One region of the Delftia sp. NA_296.1 genome, then DNA from elsewhere that is predicted to be linked to it. Evidence: riboswitches for the same ligand, from Rfam matches in the RefSeq annotation. Region 1 holds a riboswitch; the other holds the start of a gene.

Region 1 (7,243 bases):
GGCATAGAGTTTCTTCTCCAGATGGGATGCGTAGAGGGACAGGGGCCAGCACAGCAGGAAGTAGCCTGCGGCGACCAGGCCGTAGATGAGGAAGGGCTGGAAGGTGGCGTTGGCCAGCATGGAGCCGAGCTTGGTCAGCTCGCTGAAGCCGATGATCGAGGCCACGGCCGTGCCCTTGATGATCTGTACCGAGAAGCCGACCGTGGGCGCTATCGACAGGCGCAGCGCCTGCGGCAGCACCACATGGCGCATCTGCTGCAGGTAGCCCATGGCCAGGCTGGACGAGGCTTCCCACTGGCCGCTGGGGATGGACTCCACGCAGCCGCGCCAGACCTCGGCCAGGTAGGCGCTGGTGTACAGCGTCAGGCCGATGGCGGCCGCCGTCCAGGGCGAGATGTCCAGGCCGGCCATGGACGAGCCGAAGAACACGATGAACATCTGCATCAGCAGCGGCGTGTTCTGGAAGGCCTGGATATAGGCCTTGGCCAGGCGGCGCAGGTTCTGGCTGCGGCCCACGCGGGCGAACAGCACCAGCAATCCGGTGGCGCCGCCCAGCACGAAGGCCAGCAGCGACAGCGCCAGCGTGGCCAGCAGGCCCTCGGCCAGCTTGGCCAGGATGGGCAGCAGGGGAATGTCGGCAATCATGCGGCGTCTCCGGCAGTGGTTGCGGGTGCAGCGGGTGCAGCGGGCCGGGCTGCACGCGGCGTGCGGCGGCCCACCACGAAGCGCTGGCCTATCCAGGCCAGCAACTGGCGCAGTGCCAGGGCCAGCAAGAAGTACGCCGCCGTCACCACCAGGTAGGTCTCGAACGCGCGGAAGTTGCGCGACTGGATGAAGTTGGCCGCAAACGTCAGGTCCTGGGCGGCGATCTGCGAGACCACCGAGGTGCCCAGCATCACGATCACGATCTGGCTGCTCAGCGAGGGCCAGACCCGCTGCAGCGCAGGGCGCAGCACCACATGGCGGAAGACCGCCCAGCGGCCCATGCCCAGCGCGCCAGCGGCTTCCAGCTGGCCGCGCGGCGTCTCCTGGATGCCGGCGCGCACGATCTCGGTGATGTAGGCGCCCAGGTTGATCACCGTGGTCAGCAGGCAGGCCTGCCATTCGTTGATCTGCACGCCCAGCGAAGGCAGGCCGAAGAACACGAACATCAGCTGCACCAGGAAGGGCGTGTTGCGTATGCCCTCCACGTACACCTTGAACAGCCAGTGCAGCGGCGCAATGCGCCAGGCGCGGCTGACGCCGCCGGCCACGCCGATGGCGCCGCCCAGCACGGCGCCCGCCGCCGTCAGCGCCAGCGTGAAGCCTGCGCCCTGTGCCAGCAGGCCGCTGTAGTCGAACACGGCGCCGAAGTCGAATTGATAGGCCATGGAAGGATTTCCGGGAACAGGGGCGCAGCGGTTACAGGGTGGCGGGCAGCGGCATCTTCATCCAGCGCTGGGACAGGCCGGTCAGGCGGCCGTCGGCCTTGAGCTTGGTGATGATGGCGTCCACCTTCTGCAGCAGCGCCGGCTCGCCCTTGGCCACGCCGATGTAGCAGGGCGTGTCCTCGACCGCGAACTTCGCGTCCAGCTGGCGCAGCCTGGTGCGCTCGTTGACGGCGTTGGCCACGATGTTGCCCAGCGTCACCAGCTGCACCTGGCCCGTCAGATAGCTTTGCGCGGTGGCGTTGTTGTCCTCGTAGCGCTTGATGGTGGCCGAGGCCGGCGCCACCTGCGTGAGGGCCAGGTCCTCGGTGGAGCCGCGCGTCACGCCCACGGTCTTGCCGGCCAGGTCGGCAGGGGCCTTGATGCTCACGTCCTTGGGGCCGTAGACGCTCTTGGGGAAGGGCGCATAGGCCTGGGTGAAGTCGATCACCTTGGCGCGCTCGGCGTTCTTGCCCAGGCTGGAGATGACGATGTCGGCCTTGCCCGTGGTCAGGAAGGGGATGCGGTTGGTGCTGGTCACGGGCACCAGCTCCACCTTCACGCCCAGCTCCTGGGCCACCAGGGCGGCCATGTCGATGTCATAGCCCTGCAGCTTCAGGTCGGTGCCCAGCGAGCCGAAGGGCGGGAAGTCCTGCGGAATCGCCACGCGCAGCACGCCGGCCTTCTGGATGTTGGCCAGCATGTCGGCATGGGCTGCGCCGCCCAGGCCGGCAGCGGCCAGGGTGGCGGCCGCCAGGGCGGTGCGGATGAATGCGCGGCGGGGTGTCAGGGGGGAAGTCATGCGAAAGCTCCTTCGGAAGGTGGGGTGAGGCGAAAGGAAAGCGGGTCAGGGTCGGGCGCAGATGTATCGGGCGGCGTTGCGTCGGGCGGCGTTGCGTCGGGCGCCGTTGCGTCGGGCGCCGGTGTGTCGAGATCGATGCCGCTGCGCCTTGCGGCCGACAGCAGGTGGGCGCGCATGGCGCCCGCGGCACCCGGCGCATCGCCCGCGCAGACGGCCTGCACGATGGCGTCGTGCTCGCGCACGGGCTGGTCGTCGGCGCCGCTCCAGGCAAAGGGCAGGCGCAGGCTGTGGCTGATGGCCAGCTCCAGCTGGCGCGCCATGGCCACCAGGCCCGGGTTGCCCGACAGCTGGGCCAGCAGCAGGTGGAACTGCAGGTCGGCGTCGGCGGCGGCCAGCAGGTCGCTGCGGCCCAGGGCGTGGGCCAGCTGGGACTGGGTCCATTGCAGCTGGCGCAGGCCGCTGTCGTCGGCGCGCACGGCCGCCAGCGCGGCCCAGCCGGGCTCCAGCACCAGGCGCAGCTCGATCAGCTGGCGCGGCGACAGCGTGCCCAGCGCCGGGGTGGCATAGGCGCGGTGCATGCGTGCACGGCCGCTGTGCGGGCCGTTGATGCGCACGCCCTTGCCCGGCTGGATCTCGACCAGGCCCAGGGCCTCCAGCATGGACAGCGCCTCGCGCAGCGAAGCGCGGCTGATGCCCAGCTGCCGGGCCAGCTCGCGCTGCGGCGGCAGCTGGCTGCCGCCGGGGTAGTGGCCGCTCAGGATGTGCTGCTGCAGCGTCTGGGCCATCGAGATCGGAATGCTTTGCATGGGCTGGCGCGGGTGGAGGGTTTTGGCCTGACTGGTCAGACCACGTACCCAGCAGATAGCGAATTGCGTGCCAGATGCAAAAAAAGGAGCGGTGTCCTCAGGCGCTGCAAAGAAACCGGGGCGATGGGGTATCCACAATCCGCCCCGAAGGCGCCGCCAGCGGCCCGCACTGCCGCGCTTTGGTGCAGTGCCGCATGGCTTTGTGCAGGCCTGCCCCGAATGCGGGCGTAAAACCCGCACTGCAGGCCGCCGCCAGCCGCCGTAGAATCCCGGGCTTTGGCCCGAGGAGCGTTGCAGCGCGGCACCCGCCCATCCGTACACCGGATCGCGTGCCGCGTCAGGCTTGGGCCAGGTGCAGGTTCCCGGCCGGACCGCGCCCACGGTGCCAACGACGCTCACCTGTTGCCATGCCGTTTTTGCAGGTGAGCTTGATGTCGTCCTCTTTCACTCCCCCTCCCATGCGTCTGTCGGGCCTGGAGCCCGTCTCCATCGGCGAGGGCACGCTGTTCGTCAACGTGGGCGAGCGCACCAACGTCACGGGCTCCAAGGCCTTTGCACGCATGATCCTCAACGAGCAGTACGAGGAAGCGCTGTCCGTGGCTCGCCAGCAGGTGGAAAACGGCGCCCAGGTGATCGACGTGAACATGGACGAGGCCATGCTGGACAGCAAGGCCGCCATGGTGCGCTTCCTGAACCTCATCGCCTCCGAGCCCGACATCGCCAAGGTGCCGGTCATGGTGGACAGCTCCAAGTGGGAGGTCATCGAGGCCGGACTGCGCTGCCTGCAGGGCAAGGGCATCGTCAACTCCATCTCCATGAAGGAAGGCCTGGATGAATTCAAGCGCCAGGCCCGGCTGATCAGGCGCTACGGCGCGGCCGCCGTGGTCATGGCCTTCGACGAGAAGGGCCAGGCCGACACCTACCAGCGCAAGATCGAGATCTGCGAGCGCGCCTACCGCATTCTGGTGGACGAGGTGGGCTTCCCGCCCGAGGACATCGTCTTCGACCCCAACATCTTCGCCGTGGCCACCGGCATCGAGGAACACGACAACTACGCCGTGGACTTCATCGAGGCCGTGCGCTGGATCAAGCGCAACCTGCCCGGCGCCAAGGTCTCGGGCGGCGTCTCCAACGTGAGCTTCAGCTTCCGCGGCAACGACCCCGTGCGCGAGGCCATCCACACCGTGTTCCTGTACCACGCCATCTCGGCGGGCATGGACATGGGCATCGTCAACGCCGGCATGGTCGGCGTCTATGACGACCTGGAGCCCCAGTTGCGCGAGCGCGTGGAAGACGTGGTGCTCAACCGCCGCCCTGACGCCGCCGAGCGCCTGCTGGAGATTGCCGACGCCGCCAAGGGCGCCGCCAAGGACGACAGCAAGAAGCTCGAATGGCGCGGCACGCCCGAGAACCCGAAGACCGTGGGCGAGCGCCTGTCGCACGCCCTGGTGCACGGCATCACCGACTTCATCGTCGCCGACACCGAAGAGGCCTACCAGCAGATCGTGGTGCAGGGCGGCGGCCGCCCGCTGCACGTGATCGAAGGCCCGCTCATGGACGGCATGAACATCGTGGGCGACCTGTTCGGCGCCGGCAAGATGTTCCTGCCCCAGGTGGTCAAGTCGGCGCGCGTGATGAAGCAGGCCGTGGCCCACCTCGTGCCCTACATCGAAGAGGAAAAGCGCCAGCAGGAAGCGGCGGGCCTGGACGTGTCCAGCAAGGGCAAGATCGTCATCGCCACCGTCAAGGGCGACGTGCACGACATCGGCAAGAACATCGTCACCGTGGTCCTGCAGTGCAACAACTTCGAGGTCATCAACATGGGCGTGATGGTGCCCTGCCATGAGATCCTGGCCCGGGCCAAGGCCGAGGGCGCGGACATCATCGGCCTGTCGGGCCTGATCACGCCCAGCCTCGAAGAGATGCAATACGTCGCCGGCGAGATGCACAAGGACGACTACTTCCGCATCAAGAAGATTCCGCTGCTGATCGGCGGCGCCACCTGCTCGCGCGTGCACACCGCCGTCAAGATCGCGCCCAAGTACGAAGGCCCCGTGGTCTACGTGCCCGATGCCTCGCGCAGCGTCAGCGTGGCCCAGAGCCTGCTGGGCGAGAACAAGGGCAACTACCTGGCCGAGATCCAGGCCGACTACGACAAGGTCCGCACCCAGCACGCCAACAAGAAGAAGACACCGCTGTGGCCGCTGGCAAAGGCCCGCGCCAACGCCACGCCCGTGGACTTTTCCCAGGCCCCCGTTGCGCCGCGTGCCCTGGGCCGGCGCGTGTTCCGCAACTTCGACCTGGCCGAGATCGCCGAGTACATCGACTGGGGCCCGTTCTTCCAGACCTGGGACCTGGCAGGCCCCTATCCGGCCATCCTCGACGACGAGATCGTGGGCGTCGAGGCGCGCAAGGTGCTGGCTGACGGCCAGGCCATGCTCAAGAAGATCATCGAAGGCCGCTGGCTGCAGGCCAACGGCGCCATCGGCCTGTTCCCTGCCAACCGCGTGGGCGACGACATCGAGTTCTACGCCGACGAGTCCCGCAGCCAGGTGCTGATGACCTGGTACGGCATGCGCCAGCAGACCGAAAAGCAGATGGTGGAAGGCCCGGATGGCCAGCCCGTGATGCGCCCCAGCCGCTGCCTGTCCGACTTCGTGGCCACCAAGGAATCGGGCATCCAGGACTATGCGGGCCTGTTCGCCGTCACGGCCGGCATCGGCGCCGAGAAGAAGGACAAGGAGTTCCAGGACGCGCTGGACGACTACTCCGGCATCATGTTCAAGGCCCTGGCCGACCGCCTGGCCGAGGCCTTCGCCGAATGCCTGCACCAGCGCGTGCGCAAGGACCTGTGGGGCTATGCGCCCGACGAGGACCTCAGCAACGAAGCGCTGATCAAGGAACAGTACAAGGGCGTGCGCCCCGCGCCCGGCTACCCGGCCTGCCCCGACCACAGCGCCAAGACCGACCTGTTCGCCGTGCTCAAGGCCGACGAGATCGGCATGACCCTGACCGAAAGCCTGGCCATGAACCCGGCCTCCAGCGTCAGCGGCTTCTACATCGGCCACCCCGACTCCGTCTACTTCAACGTCGGCGAGATCGGCGAGGACCAACTGGCCGACATGGCTGCGCGCCGGGGCATGGACATCGAGGAACTGCGCCGGTTGCTGGCGCCGAATCTGGGGTGAGAACGTTTGTCCGCGCGGACTGGTGCCGCGCGTTGCAAGAAAAAAGCCAGGGCATGCCCTGGCTTTTTTATGGACGCCGCCGCAGCGGCATTCAGCGCTCGATCAGAGCCCGATTTCCTTGTTGTACGCCTTGCGCGCCGTCACGGCCGTGTCCGTGAAGTCGGTGAACACGCCGTCGATGCCCAGGCGGTAGTAGGTCAGGTATTCCTGCACGGGGTCGCCCTTGTACAGGCCGGCCAGGCGGCCCGGCTCGTTGCGGAAGGTGAAGCTGTGCACGATCAGGCCGGCCTTGTGGGCGTCGCGGATCAGGCCCGTGTCCTTGACGGTGTTCACGTCCTTGAGGCCGGCGCCGTCCTTGTAGGGCACGACGGAGTGGGCCAGGACCTGGGGCTTCCAGGGACCGATGCCGTCGGCATAGGTCTTGATGTCGGCCAGGCCTGCGGGCGTGAGCATGGCGGCGAAGGTGCGGGCGTCGCCGGCCAGGGTCCAGCTGTAGGGGCGGCCGCTGATAAAGGTCCATTCATCGTTGGTGATGTAGACCATGGAGCCGTCGCGCAGGCTGAAGTCGTTGCCGTCGATCAGCTGCACGCCCTTGGCCTTCATGCCGGCCTGGCGCAGGTACTTGAGGCTGGCCGGGTCGAAGCTCTGGATGTAGATGGCCGAGTCCTTGGCGTTGAGCTTGTTCTGGTCCAGCAGCTTGATCACCGCGTCTTCAAACGGGCGCGAGCCGGGCGCGCCGCAGCCGTTGGCGATCGCCTGCTGGTTGTTCCAGTAGGGGTTCTTGGTCTCGGCGTAGACGGGGATGGTGCGGCCCAGGGCCTTGCCCTTGGCGGCGGCGATGTCCAGCACGTCCTGGGCGCTGATCAGGGGCAGCTTGCCGTTCCACTCGGTGGGGCGCTCGCTGCGGTTGTCCAGGATGGTGCCGGTCAGCCAGCTGCGCAGCTCCTGCAGCGTGAAGTCGCTGATGGACCAGTCGTTGCGGTGGTCCTCGCCATCGACCACCAGGGCCTTGAGCACGGACTTGGGATCGTTGGCATCGAG
Region 2 (7,243 bases), on a different contig from region 1:
CTGTCGCTGTCGGCGGCGTTCTAGTGTGGGAGCACGCTCTGGTGCTAGGCTGAGAACCATGCCCATTTCGTCCTCTGCCGAGCCGGCGCCGCCCGGTCTGCCGCGCCCCGATCCCGACGCCCTGGTCGCGCGCCTGCGCCATGAGCGGGCGCAGGAGGGACGGGGCAAGCTGCGCATCTACTTCGGATCGAATGCAGGCGTGGGCAAGACCTACGCCATGCTGGCCGCCGCCCAGCGCGAACGCCAGGGGGGCCGCGAGGTTCTGGTGGGACTCGTGGAAACCCATGGCCGCAAGGAAACGGCGCAGCAACTGCATGGCCTGGAGCAACTGCCGCTGCGCGAGCTGCCGCATCAGGGGCGGACGCTGCGCGAGTTCGACCTGGATGCGGCGCTCGCGCGGCGGCCGCGCGTGCTGCTGCTCGATGAACTGGCGCACAGCAATGCGCCGGGTTCGCGCCATCCCAAGCGCTGGCAGGACGTGCAGGAGCTGCTGGACGCAGGCATCGATGTCTGGACCACGATCAACGTGCAGCACCTGGAAAGCCTGAACGACGTGGTGGGCGGCATCGTGGGCATCACGGTGCGCGAGACCGTGCCCGACCAGATCTTCGACGATGCCGACGAGGTCATCGTCGTCGACATCTCGCCCGACGAGCTGCTGCGCCGCTTGAAGGACGGCAAGGTCTACATGCTGGAGCAGGCCGAGCGGGCCTCGCGCAACTTCTTTCGCCGCGGCAACCTGCTGGCGCTGCGCGAGCTGGCGCTGCGCCGCACGGCCGATCGCGTGGACGAGGACATGCGCGACTACCGGCGCGAACGCTCCATAGGCACGGTCTGGCCTGCGCGTGAGCGCCTGCTGGTGGCCGTGGCAGGACACGCGGGCGACGACGCCCTGGTGCGCCAGGTCGCGCGCATGGCGCGCCGGCTCGATGCGGACTGGATGGTGGTCTACGTGGACGCGCCCCAGCGCCAGCACCGCCCACGCAGCGTGCAGGCCGCCGTGCTCAAGACCCTGGCCCTGGCCGCGCGCCTGGGGGCCGAGACGGCTACGCTGCCGGGCGCCGATGTGGCCGAGGCCCTGGTTGCCTTCGCGCGCGAGCGCAACGCCAGCCGCCTGGTGCTGGCCCAACCGCCGCGCCCGGCATGGTCGCCCTGGCGCTGGTGGGGCCGCAGCCTGCCCGACCGCATCACGCACCTGCATCCCGATATCGATGTGCTGGTGCTCTCCGGCGGCTCCAGCGCGGCCCGGACCGAGGCCGCTCCTGCCGCGACTTCCGCGCTGCCGCGGCGCGCACCGCTGCCGTGGAAGGGCTATGCCGGCGTCACCCTGGCCTGCCTGGCCGCCACGGCGCTGGCCGAGCAGCTGCTGCGCGTCTTCGACCCGGCCAACGTGGTCATGCTGTTCCTGCTCATCGTCGTGCTGTCCTCGCTGCGCTGGGGGCGGGGCCCCGGTGCCTGGGCCGCGCTGCTGTCGGTACTGTGCTTCGACTACTTCTTCGTGCCGCCGCGCGGCTCCTTCCATGTCAACGACACGCAGTACCTGTTCACCTTCGTGCTGATGCTGGGCGTGGCCCTGGTCTGCGGCCAGCTCATGGCGCGGCTGCGGCATGAGGCGCGCGTGGCGGCCGAGCGCGAGCGCCGCGCAGGCGCCCTGGCACGGCTGGCGCGCGATCTGTCGGGCGCGCTCACGCAGGAGCAGGTGGTGGAGATCGCGCTGCGCACGGTCTCGGGCGTGTTCGACGCCCAGGCCGGGCTGCTGCTGCCCGATGCCGACGAGCGCCTGCGGCCCGCGGGCGGCGGCCCCTGCCCCATGGATGACAGCATTGCGCGCTGGGCCATGGACCATGGCCAGCAGGCCGGCCAGGGCACGGACACGCTGCCGGCCGCACCGGCCCGCTATGTGCCGCTGGCGGCACCCGTGCGCATGCGCGGCGTGCTGGTGCTGCAGCTGCGCGCGCCGCAGCGCCTGGAGGTGCCCGAGGAGCAGCGCCTGCTGGAGGCCTGTGCCAGCCAGGTGGCGCTGGCGCTGGAGCGTCAGCACTTCGTGGCCGTGGCCCAGCAGACCCAGATCGCCATGGAGGGCGAGCGCATGCGCAACACCCTGCTGTCGGCCGTCTCGCACGACCTGCGCACCCCGCTGACCACCATCCTGGGCGCGGCCGAGGCCGCGCAGCGCCATGTGCCGCCGGGCGGCGCGGCCGACATGCTGGAGCAGGTCCGCATCCAGGCGCAGGCCATGCAGCGCCTGGTGGAGAATCTGCTGGACATGGCGCGCCTGCAGCAAGGCGGCGTGCACCTGCAGCGCGAATGGCTGCCGCTGGACGAAGTGGTGGGCAGCGCGCTGCGCCAGATGCGCGCGCGCCTGGGCCAGCATCCCGTGAGCACCGACGTGCCCGCCAGCCTGCCGCTGCTGCAGCTCGATGCCCTGCTCATGGAGCGCGTGCTGGTCAACCTTCTGGACAACGCCGCCAAGTACACGCCGGCCGGCACGCCGCTGGCCATCAGTGCGTGTGTGCAGGATGGCGAACTGCTGCTGTCCGTGCGCGATGGCGGGCCGGGCCTGCCATCCCACCTGCCGGTGGAGACGCTGTTCGAACCCTTCACGCGCGGCACGGCCGAGTCCACCGTCTCGGGCATCGGCCTGGGCCTGGCGCTGGTGCGCAGCATTGTCGAGGCGCATGGCGGGCGCATCGAGGCTGCCGCCGCACGGCCCGGCCCGGGCACCATCTTCACGCTGCGCTTTCCCGTGCCCGAGCAGCCTGCGCTGGATTAGAGTCCCGCCATGCACGAAAGCACTCCATGAGCACGCCCGCCAACCGCATCCTGATGATCGAGGACGACCCCGGCATCCGCCGCTTCGTGCGCCTGGTGCTGGAAGACGAAGGCTGGCAGGTCTTCGAGGCCGACAGCGCGCGCCGTGGCCTGATAGAGGCGGCGAGCCGCCAGCCCGATCTGGTCATCCTCGACCTGGGCCTGCCGGACGCCGATGGCAAGCAGGTCCTGACCGAGCTGCGCGGGTGGTCCTCCGTGCCCGTCCTCGTGCTCTCCGCGCGCGAGCGTGAGGACGAGAAGGTGGCCGCATTGGATGCCGGCGCCGACGACTACCTGGTCAAGCCCTTCGGCGTGCCCGAGCTGCTGGCCCGGCTGCGCGTGATGCTGCGCCGCCGCCAGCAGCTGGGCGCCGCCGGTGGGGCGGGCGGCACCGCCGCGTCCAGCAAGGTGCACTTCGGCCCGGTGCAGGTGGACCTGGCCACGCATGAGGTGCGGCGCGCGGGGCAGTTGGTGCACCTCACGCCCATCGAATTCCGCCTGCTGGCGGCCCTGATCGCCGCCCAGGGCCGTGTGATGACCCACCGCCAGCTGCTGCTGCAGGTCTGGGGCCCCGAGTACCTGAGCCGCGCCCACTACCTGCGCGTGCACATGGCCAATCTGCGCCAGAAGATCGAGGACGAGCCGGCCCAGCCGCGCCACCTGGTGACCGAGCTGCAGGTGGGCTACCGGCTTGTGGGGCTGGGCGGTGAGGCATCCCCGGGATCGGTATAATCGGCGCCTCTCCGAGGAGCGTTGCAGCGGCCCCCACACATCAGGCGTGGTCGCGAGGCTCGGAGTCATACCTGCAACGACGCTCGCCCACGCTTTCTGTGCGGTGAGCTTTTTTTCGTCTCCCGCAGAACGTGGTTTTTCATTCATCTTTTGGAGAAAACCATGAACGCTGCTGTTCGTCCCGTTTCCGCCGACACGGCCATCGCTGACATTTCCCTCGCTGCCTGGGGCCGCAAGGAAATCCTGATCGCCGAAACCGAAATGCCCGGCCTGATGGCCACGCGCGAGGAATTCGCCGCTGCCCAGCCCCTCAAGGGCGCGCGCATCACCGGCTCGCTGCACATGACCATCCAGACGGCCGTGCTGATCGAGACGCTCAAGGCCCTGGGCGCCGAAGTGCGCTGGGCGTCGTGCAACATCTTCTCGACGCAGGACCACGCTGCTGCCGCCATCGCGGAAACCGGCACGCCCGTGTTCGCCATCAAGGGCGAATCGCTGGCCGACTACTGGGACTACACCCACCGCATCTTTGAATTCGGCGCCGCCGGCACCGAAGGCGAAGGCCCGAACATGATCCTGGACGACGGCGGCGACGCCACCATGCTGCTGCACCTGGGCATGCGCGCCGAAAAGGACCTGTCCGTGCTGGACAACCCCGCCTCCGAAGAAGAGAAGATCGCCTTCGCCGCCATCCGCGCCAAGCTGGCCCAGGACCCCACCTGGTACACGCGCAAGAGCGCCCACATCATCGGCGTGACCGAAGAGACCACGACCGGCGTGCACCGCCTCAACGAGATGTCGGCCAAGGGCACGCTGAAGTTCCGTGCCATCAACGTCAACGACTCCGTCACCAAGAGCAAGTTCGACAACCTCTACGGCTGCCGCGAATCGCTGGTGGACGGCATCAAGCGCGCCACCGACGTGATGATCGCCGGCAAGGTTGCCGTGGTGGCCGGCTACGGCGACGTGGGCAAGGGCTGCGCCCAGGCGCTGCGCGCGCTGTCGGCCCAGGTCTGGGTCACCGAGATCGATCCCATCAACGCCCTGCAGGCGGCCATGGAAGGCTACAAGGTCGTGACCATGGAATGGGCGGCAGACAAGGCCGACATCTTCGTGACCACCACCGGCAACCGCGACATCATCCGCCACGAGCACATGGTGGCCATGAAGAACGAAGCCATCGTCTGCAACATCGGCCACTTCGACAACGAGATCGACGTCGCCTCCATCGAGCAGTACCAGTGGGAAGAGATCAAGCCCCAGGTGGACCACATCACCTTCCCTGACGGCAAGAAGATCATCCTGCTGGCCAAGGGCCGCCTGGTGAACCTGGGTTGCGCCACCGGCCACCCCAGCTTCGTGATGAGCGCCTCGTTCGCCAACCAGACCATCGCCCAGATCGAGCTGTTCACCAAGCCCGATGCCTACGAGGTCGGCAAGGTCTACGTGCTGCCCAAGATCCTGGACGAGAAGGTCGCCCGCCTGCACCTGAAGAAGGTCGGCGCCATGCTGACCGAACTGACGGACGGCCAGGCTGCCTATATCGGCGTGAGCAAGCAGGGCCCCTACAAGCCCGAAACTTATCGCTATTAAGCACCCCCTGAGCGGCTTGCGCCGCTTCCCCCTCTCTACCCGCTCCGCGGGGGAGGGGGGCGACGCCCTCGCTGCGGGGCGGCCCTTGCTTGGCGTCCCTGAGTTGGGTCGCGCCGGTTTCGGGCATTAGTCAACTGAGATTTCCTGGAGCGACGCTATGCGCGCAGATGTATTTTTGGTGGAAGCCGGCCATGCGGCCACGCGCTCGCAGGCGCAGCGGCTGATTGCAGGCGGCGTGCAATGGCGCATGACGCCGCTGACGCCTTGGAAGAAGGTTGCCAAGAACGGCGACGAGATTCCTGCGGGTGCCGAGCTGCAGCTGCTGGACGGGGCCGAGGCCCGGTTCATCTCGCGCGGCGGGCTGAAGCTGGAAGGCGCGCTGGCGGCCACCAAGCTGTCGGTGCAGGGCCTGCGCTGCCTGGACGTGGGCCAGAGCACGGGCGGTTTCACCGACTGCCTGCTGCAGGCGGGCGCCGCCCAGGTCATCGGCGTGGACGTGGGCCATGGCCAGTTGCATGACCGGCTGCGCTCGGATGTGCGTGTGATCTGCGTCGAGGGTGTCAATGCCCGCGCGGTGACGGCCGAGGGCCTGCAGGAGTCCTGCGAGGAAGTGCTGTCCGAACGCTGGGAAGAAGATCCCGACGACAACGACACCCAGCCCGTGGCGCCCTATGCCTGGATGCGCAACGGCGGTCTGGTCGATGAAGACTACGACGACAGCGACGACGCCAAGGAAAAAGAGATCGAGGCCTTCAAGGCCGAGCGCGCGGCCAAGGGCAAGGCCCGGGAAGAAGGCACGGTGGCCACGCAGCGCCGCCGCCGCGCCGAGTTTGCCGACGTGGACATCACGCCGCAGTTCGACTTCGTCACGGGCGATCTGTCCTTCATCTCGCTGACCCTGGTGCTGCCGGCCGTCACGCGCCTGCTCAAGCCGCATGGTCAGCTGCTGATGCTGGTCAAGCCGCAGTTCGAACTGCAGCCGGGCCAGGTCGGCAAGGGCGGCATCGTGCGCGATGCGGCCCTGTTCACCGAGGTGGAGCAGCGCATCCGCACCTGCCTGGGCGAGCTGGGGCTGGAGGTCAAGGGCTGGATGGAGTCGGCCATCGAAGGCGGTGACGGCAACCGCGAATTCTTCGTGCATGCCCAGCAGGCGGCCGTGGTGAAGGAGCCTGCACAGCCTGAAACGCAGGACGACGACGAGCCCCGTTCGGCCGTGAAGGCCGCGCCCAAGCGCGTGTCCCGCACCGTGCTGCGCGAGCAGCGCAACGAGCGTGTGATCGACACCAGCACCGAGTTCGGCGTGCCCGGACCGGGGCGCGCCAAGCTGCGCAAACGCAACGAATGAAACACTGAGCAGTGAGTCTTACATGAGCTTTCCGATCAGCTTCGAATTTTTCCCGACCAAGACGCCCGAAGGCGCGGCCAAGCATGTGCAGGTGCGCAAGAACCTCTATGCGCGCAAGCCCCAGTTCTGCTCCGTCACCTATGGCGCGGGCGGCTCCACGCAGGCCGGCACATTCAACATGGTGCGTGACATCCAGAGCGAAGGCGTCAGCGCGGCATCGCATTTCTCCTGCGTGGGCGCCACGCACGACAAGGTGCGTGCCGAGCTGCAGGAGCTCAAGGCCATGGGCGTGCGCCGCATCGTCGCGCTGCGCGGCGACCTGCCCAGCGGCTATGGCCTGGGCGGTGAATTCCAGTACGCCAGCGACCTCGTGGAATTCATCCGCCGCGAGTTCGGCGACTGGTTCCACATCGAGGTGGCAGCCTATCCCGAGGTCCACCCGCAGGCGAAATCCCCACATTCCGATCTGGAAGCGTTTGCGGCTAAAGTGCGCGCTGGCGCGGATTCCGCGATCACCCAATATTTCTACAATGCCGACGCCTACTGCCGTTTCGTTGATGCGGCGCGCGGCATGGGGCTTGATGCACCGGTTGTTCCCGGCATCATGCCCATCACCAGCTCTACGCAGCTGATGCGCTTCTCGGACGCCTGCGGCGCCGAGATCCCGCGCTGGATCCGCCTGCGTCTGCAGGCTTACGGAGATGACACGGCGTCCATTCGCGCCTTCGGCCTCGATGTCGTGTCCCGTCTATGCGAGCAGTT

Evidence for each region. A riboswitch is a leader RNA that binds a small molecule or an ion and turns the genes downstream of it on or off. The one in region 1 is predicted to bind S-adenosylhomocysteine.
Region 2: another riboswitch for S-adenosylhomocysteine. It lies ahead of ahcY (adenosylhomocysteinase); the one in region 1 lies ahead of metH (methionine synthase).

What each region holds. Positions count from the first base shown of each region.
Region 1 covers NZ_JBQZGF010000009.1:70,588-77,830, reverse strand. Annotated here, with positions in the region: gene ACUTR7_RS21460 (amino acid ABC transporter permease) at 1-645, opposite strand, end outside; gene ACUTR7_RS21465 (amino acid ABC transporter ATP-binding protein) at 1-5, opposite strand, end outside; gene ACUTR7_RS21455 (amino acid ABC transporter permease) at 642-1,370, opposite strand; gene ACUTR7_RS21450 (transporter substrate-binding domain-containing protein) at 1,402-2,208, opposite strand; gene ACUTR7_RS21445 (FadR/GntR family transcriptional regulator) at 2,205-3,014, opposite strand; S-adenosyl-L-homocysteine riboswitch at 3,292-3,418, shown strand; gene metH (methionine synthase) at 3,446-6,202, shown strand; gene ACUTR7_RS21435 (glycerophosphodiester phosphodiesterase family protein) at 6,305-7,243, opposite strand, start outside.
Region 2 covers NZ_JBQZGF010000008.1:93,178-100,420, forward strand. Annotated here, with positions in the region: gene ACUTR7_RS19880 (TorF family putative porin) at 1-24, shown strand, start outside; gene ACUTR7_RS19885 (DUF4118 domain-containing protein) at 59-2,773, shown strand; gene ACUTR7_RS19890 (response regulator) at 2,800-3,543, shown strand; S-adenosyl-L-homocysteine riboswitch at 3,551-3,635, shown strand; gene ahcY (adenosylhomocysteinase) at 3,706-5,136, shown strand; gene ACUTR7_RS19900 (TlyA family RNA methyltransferase) at 5,294-6,481, shown strand; gene metF (methylenetetrahydrofolate reductase [NAD(P)H]) at 6,504-7,243, shown strand, end outside.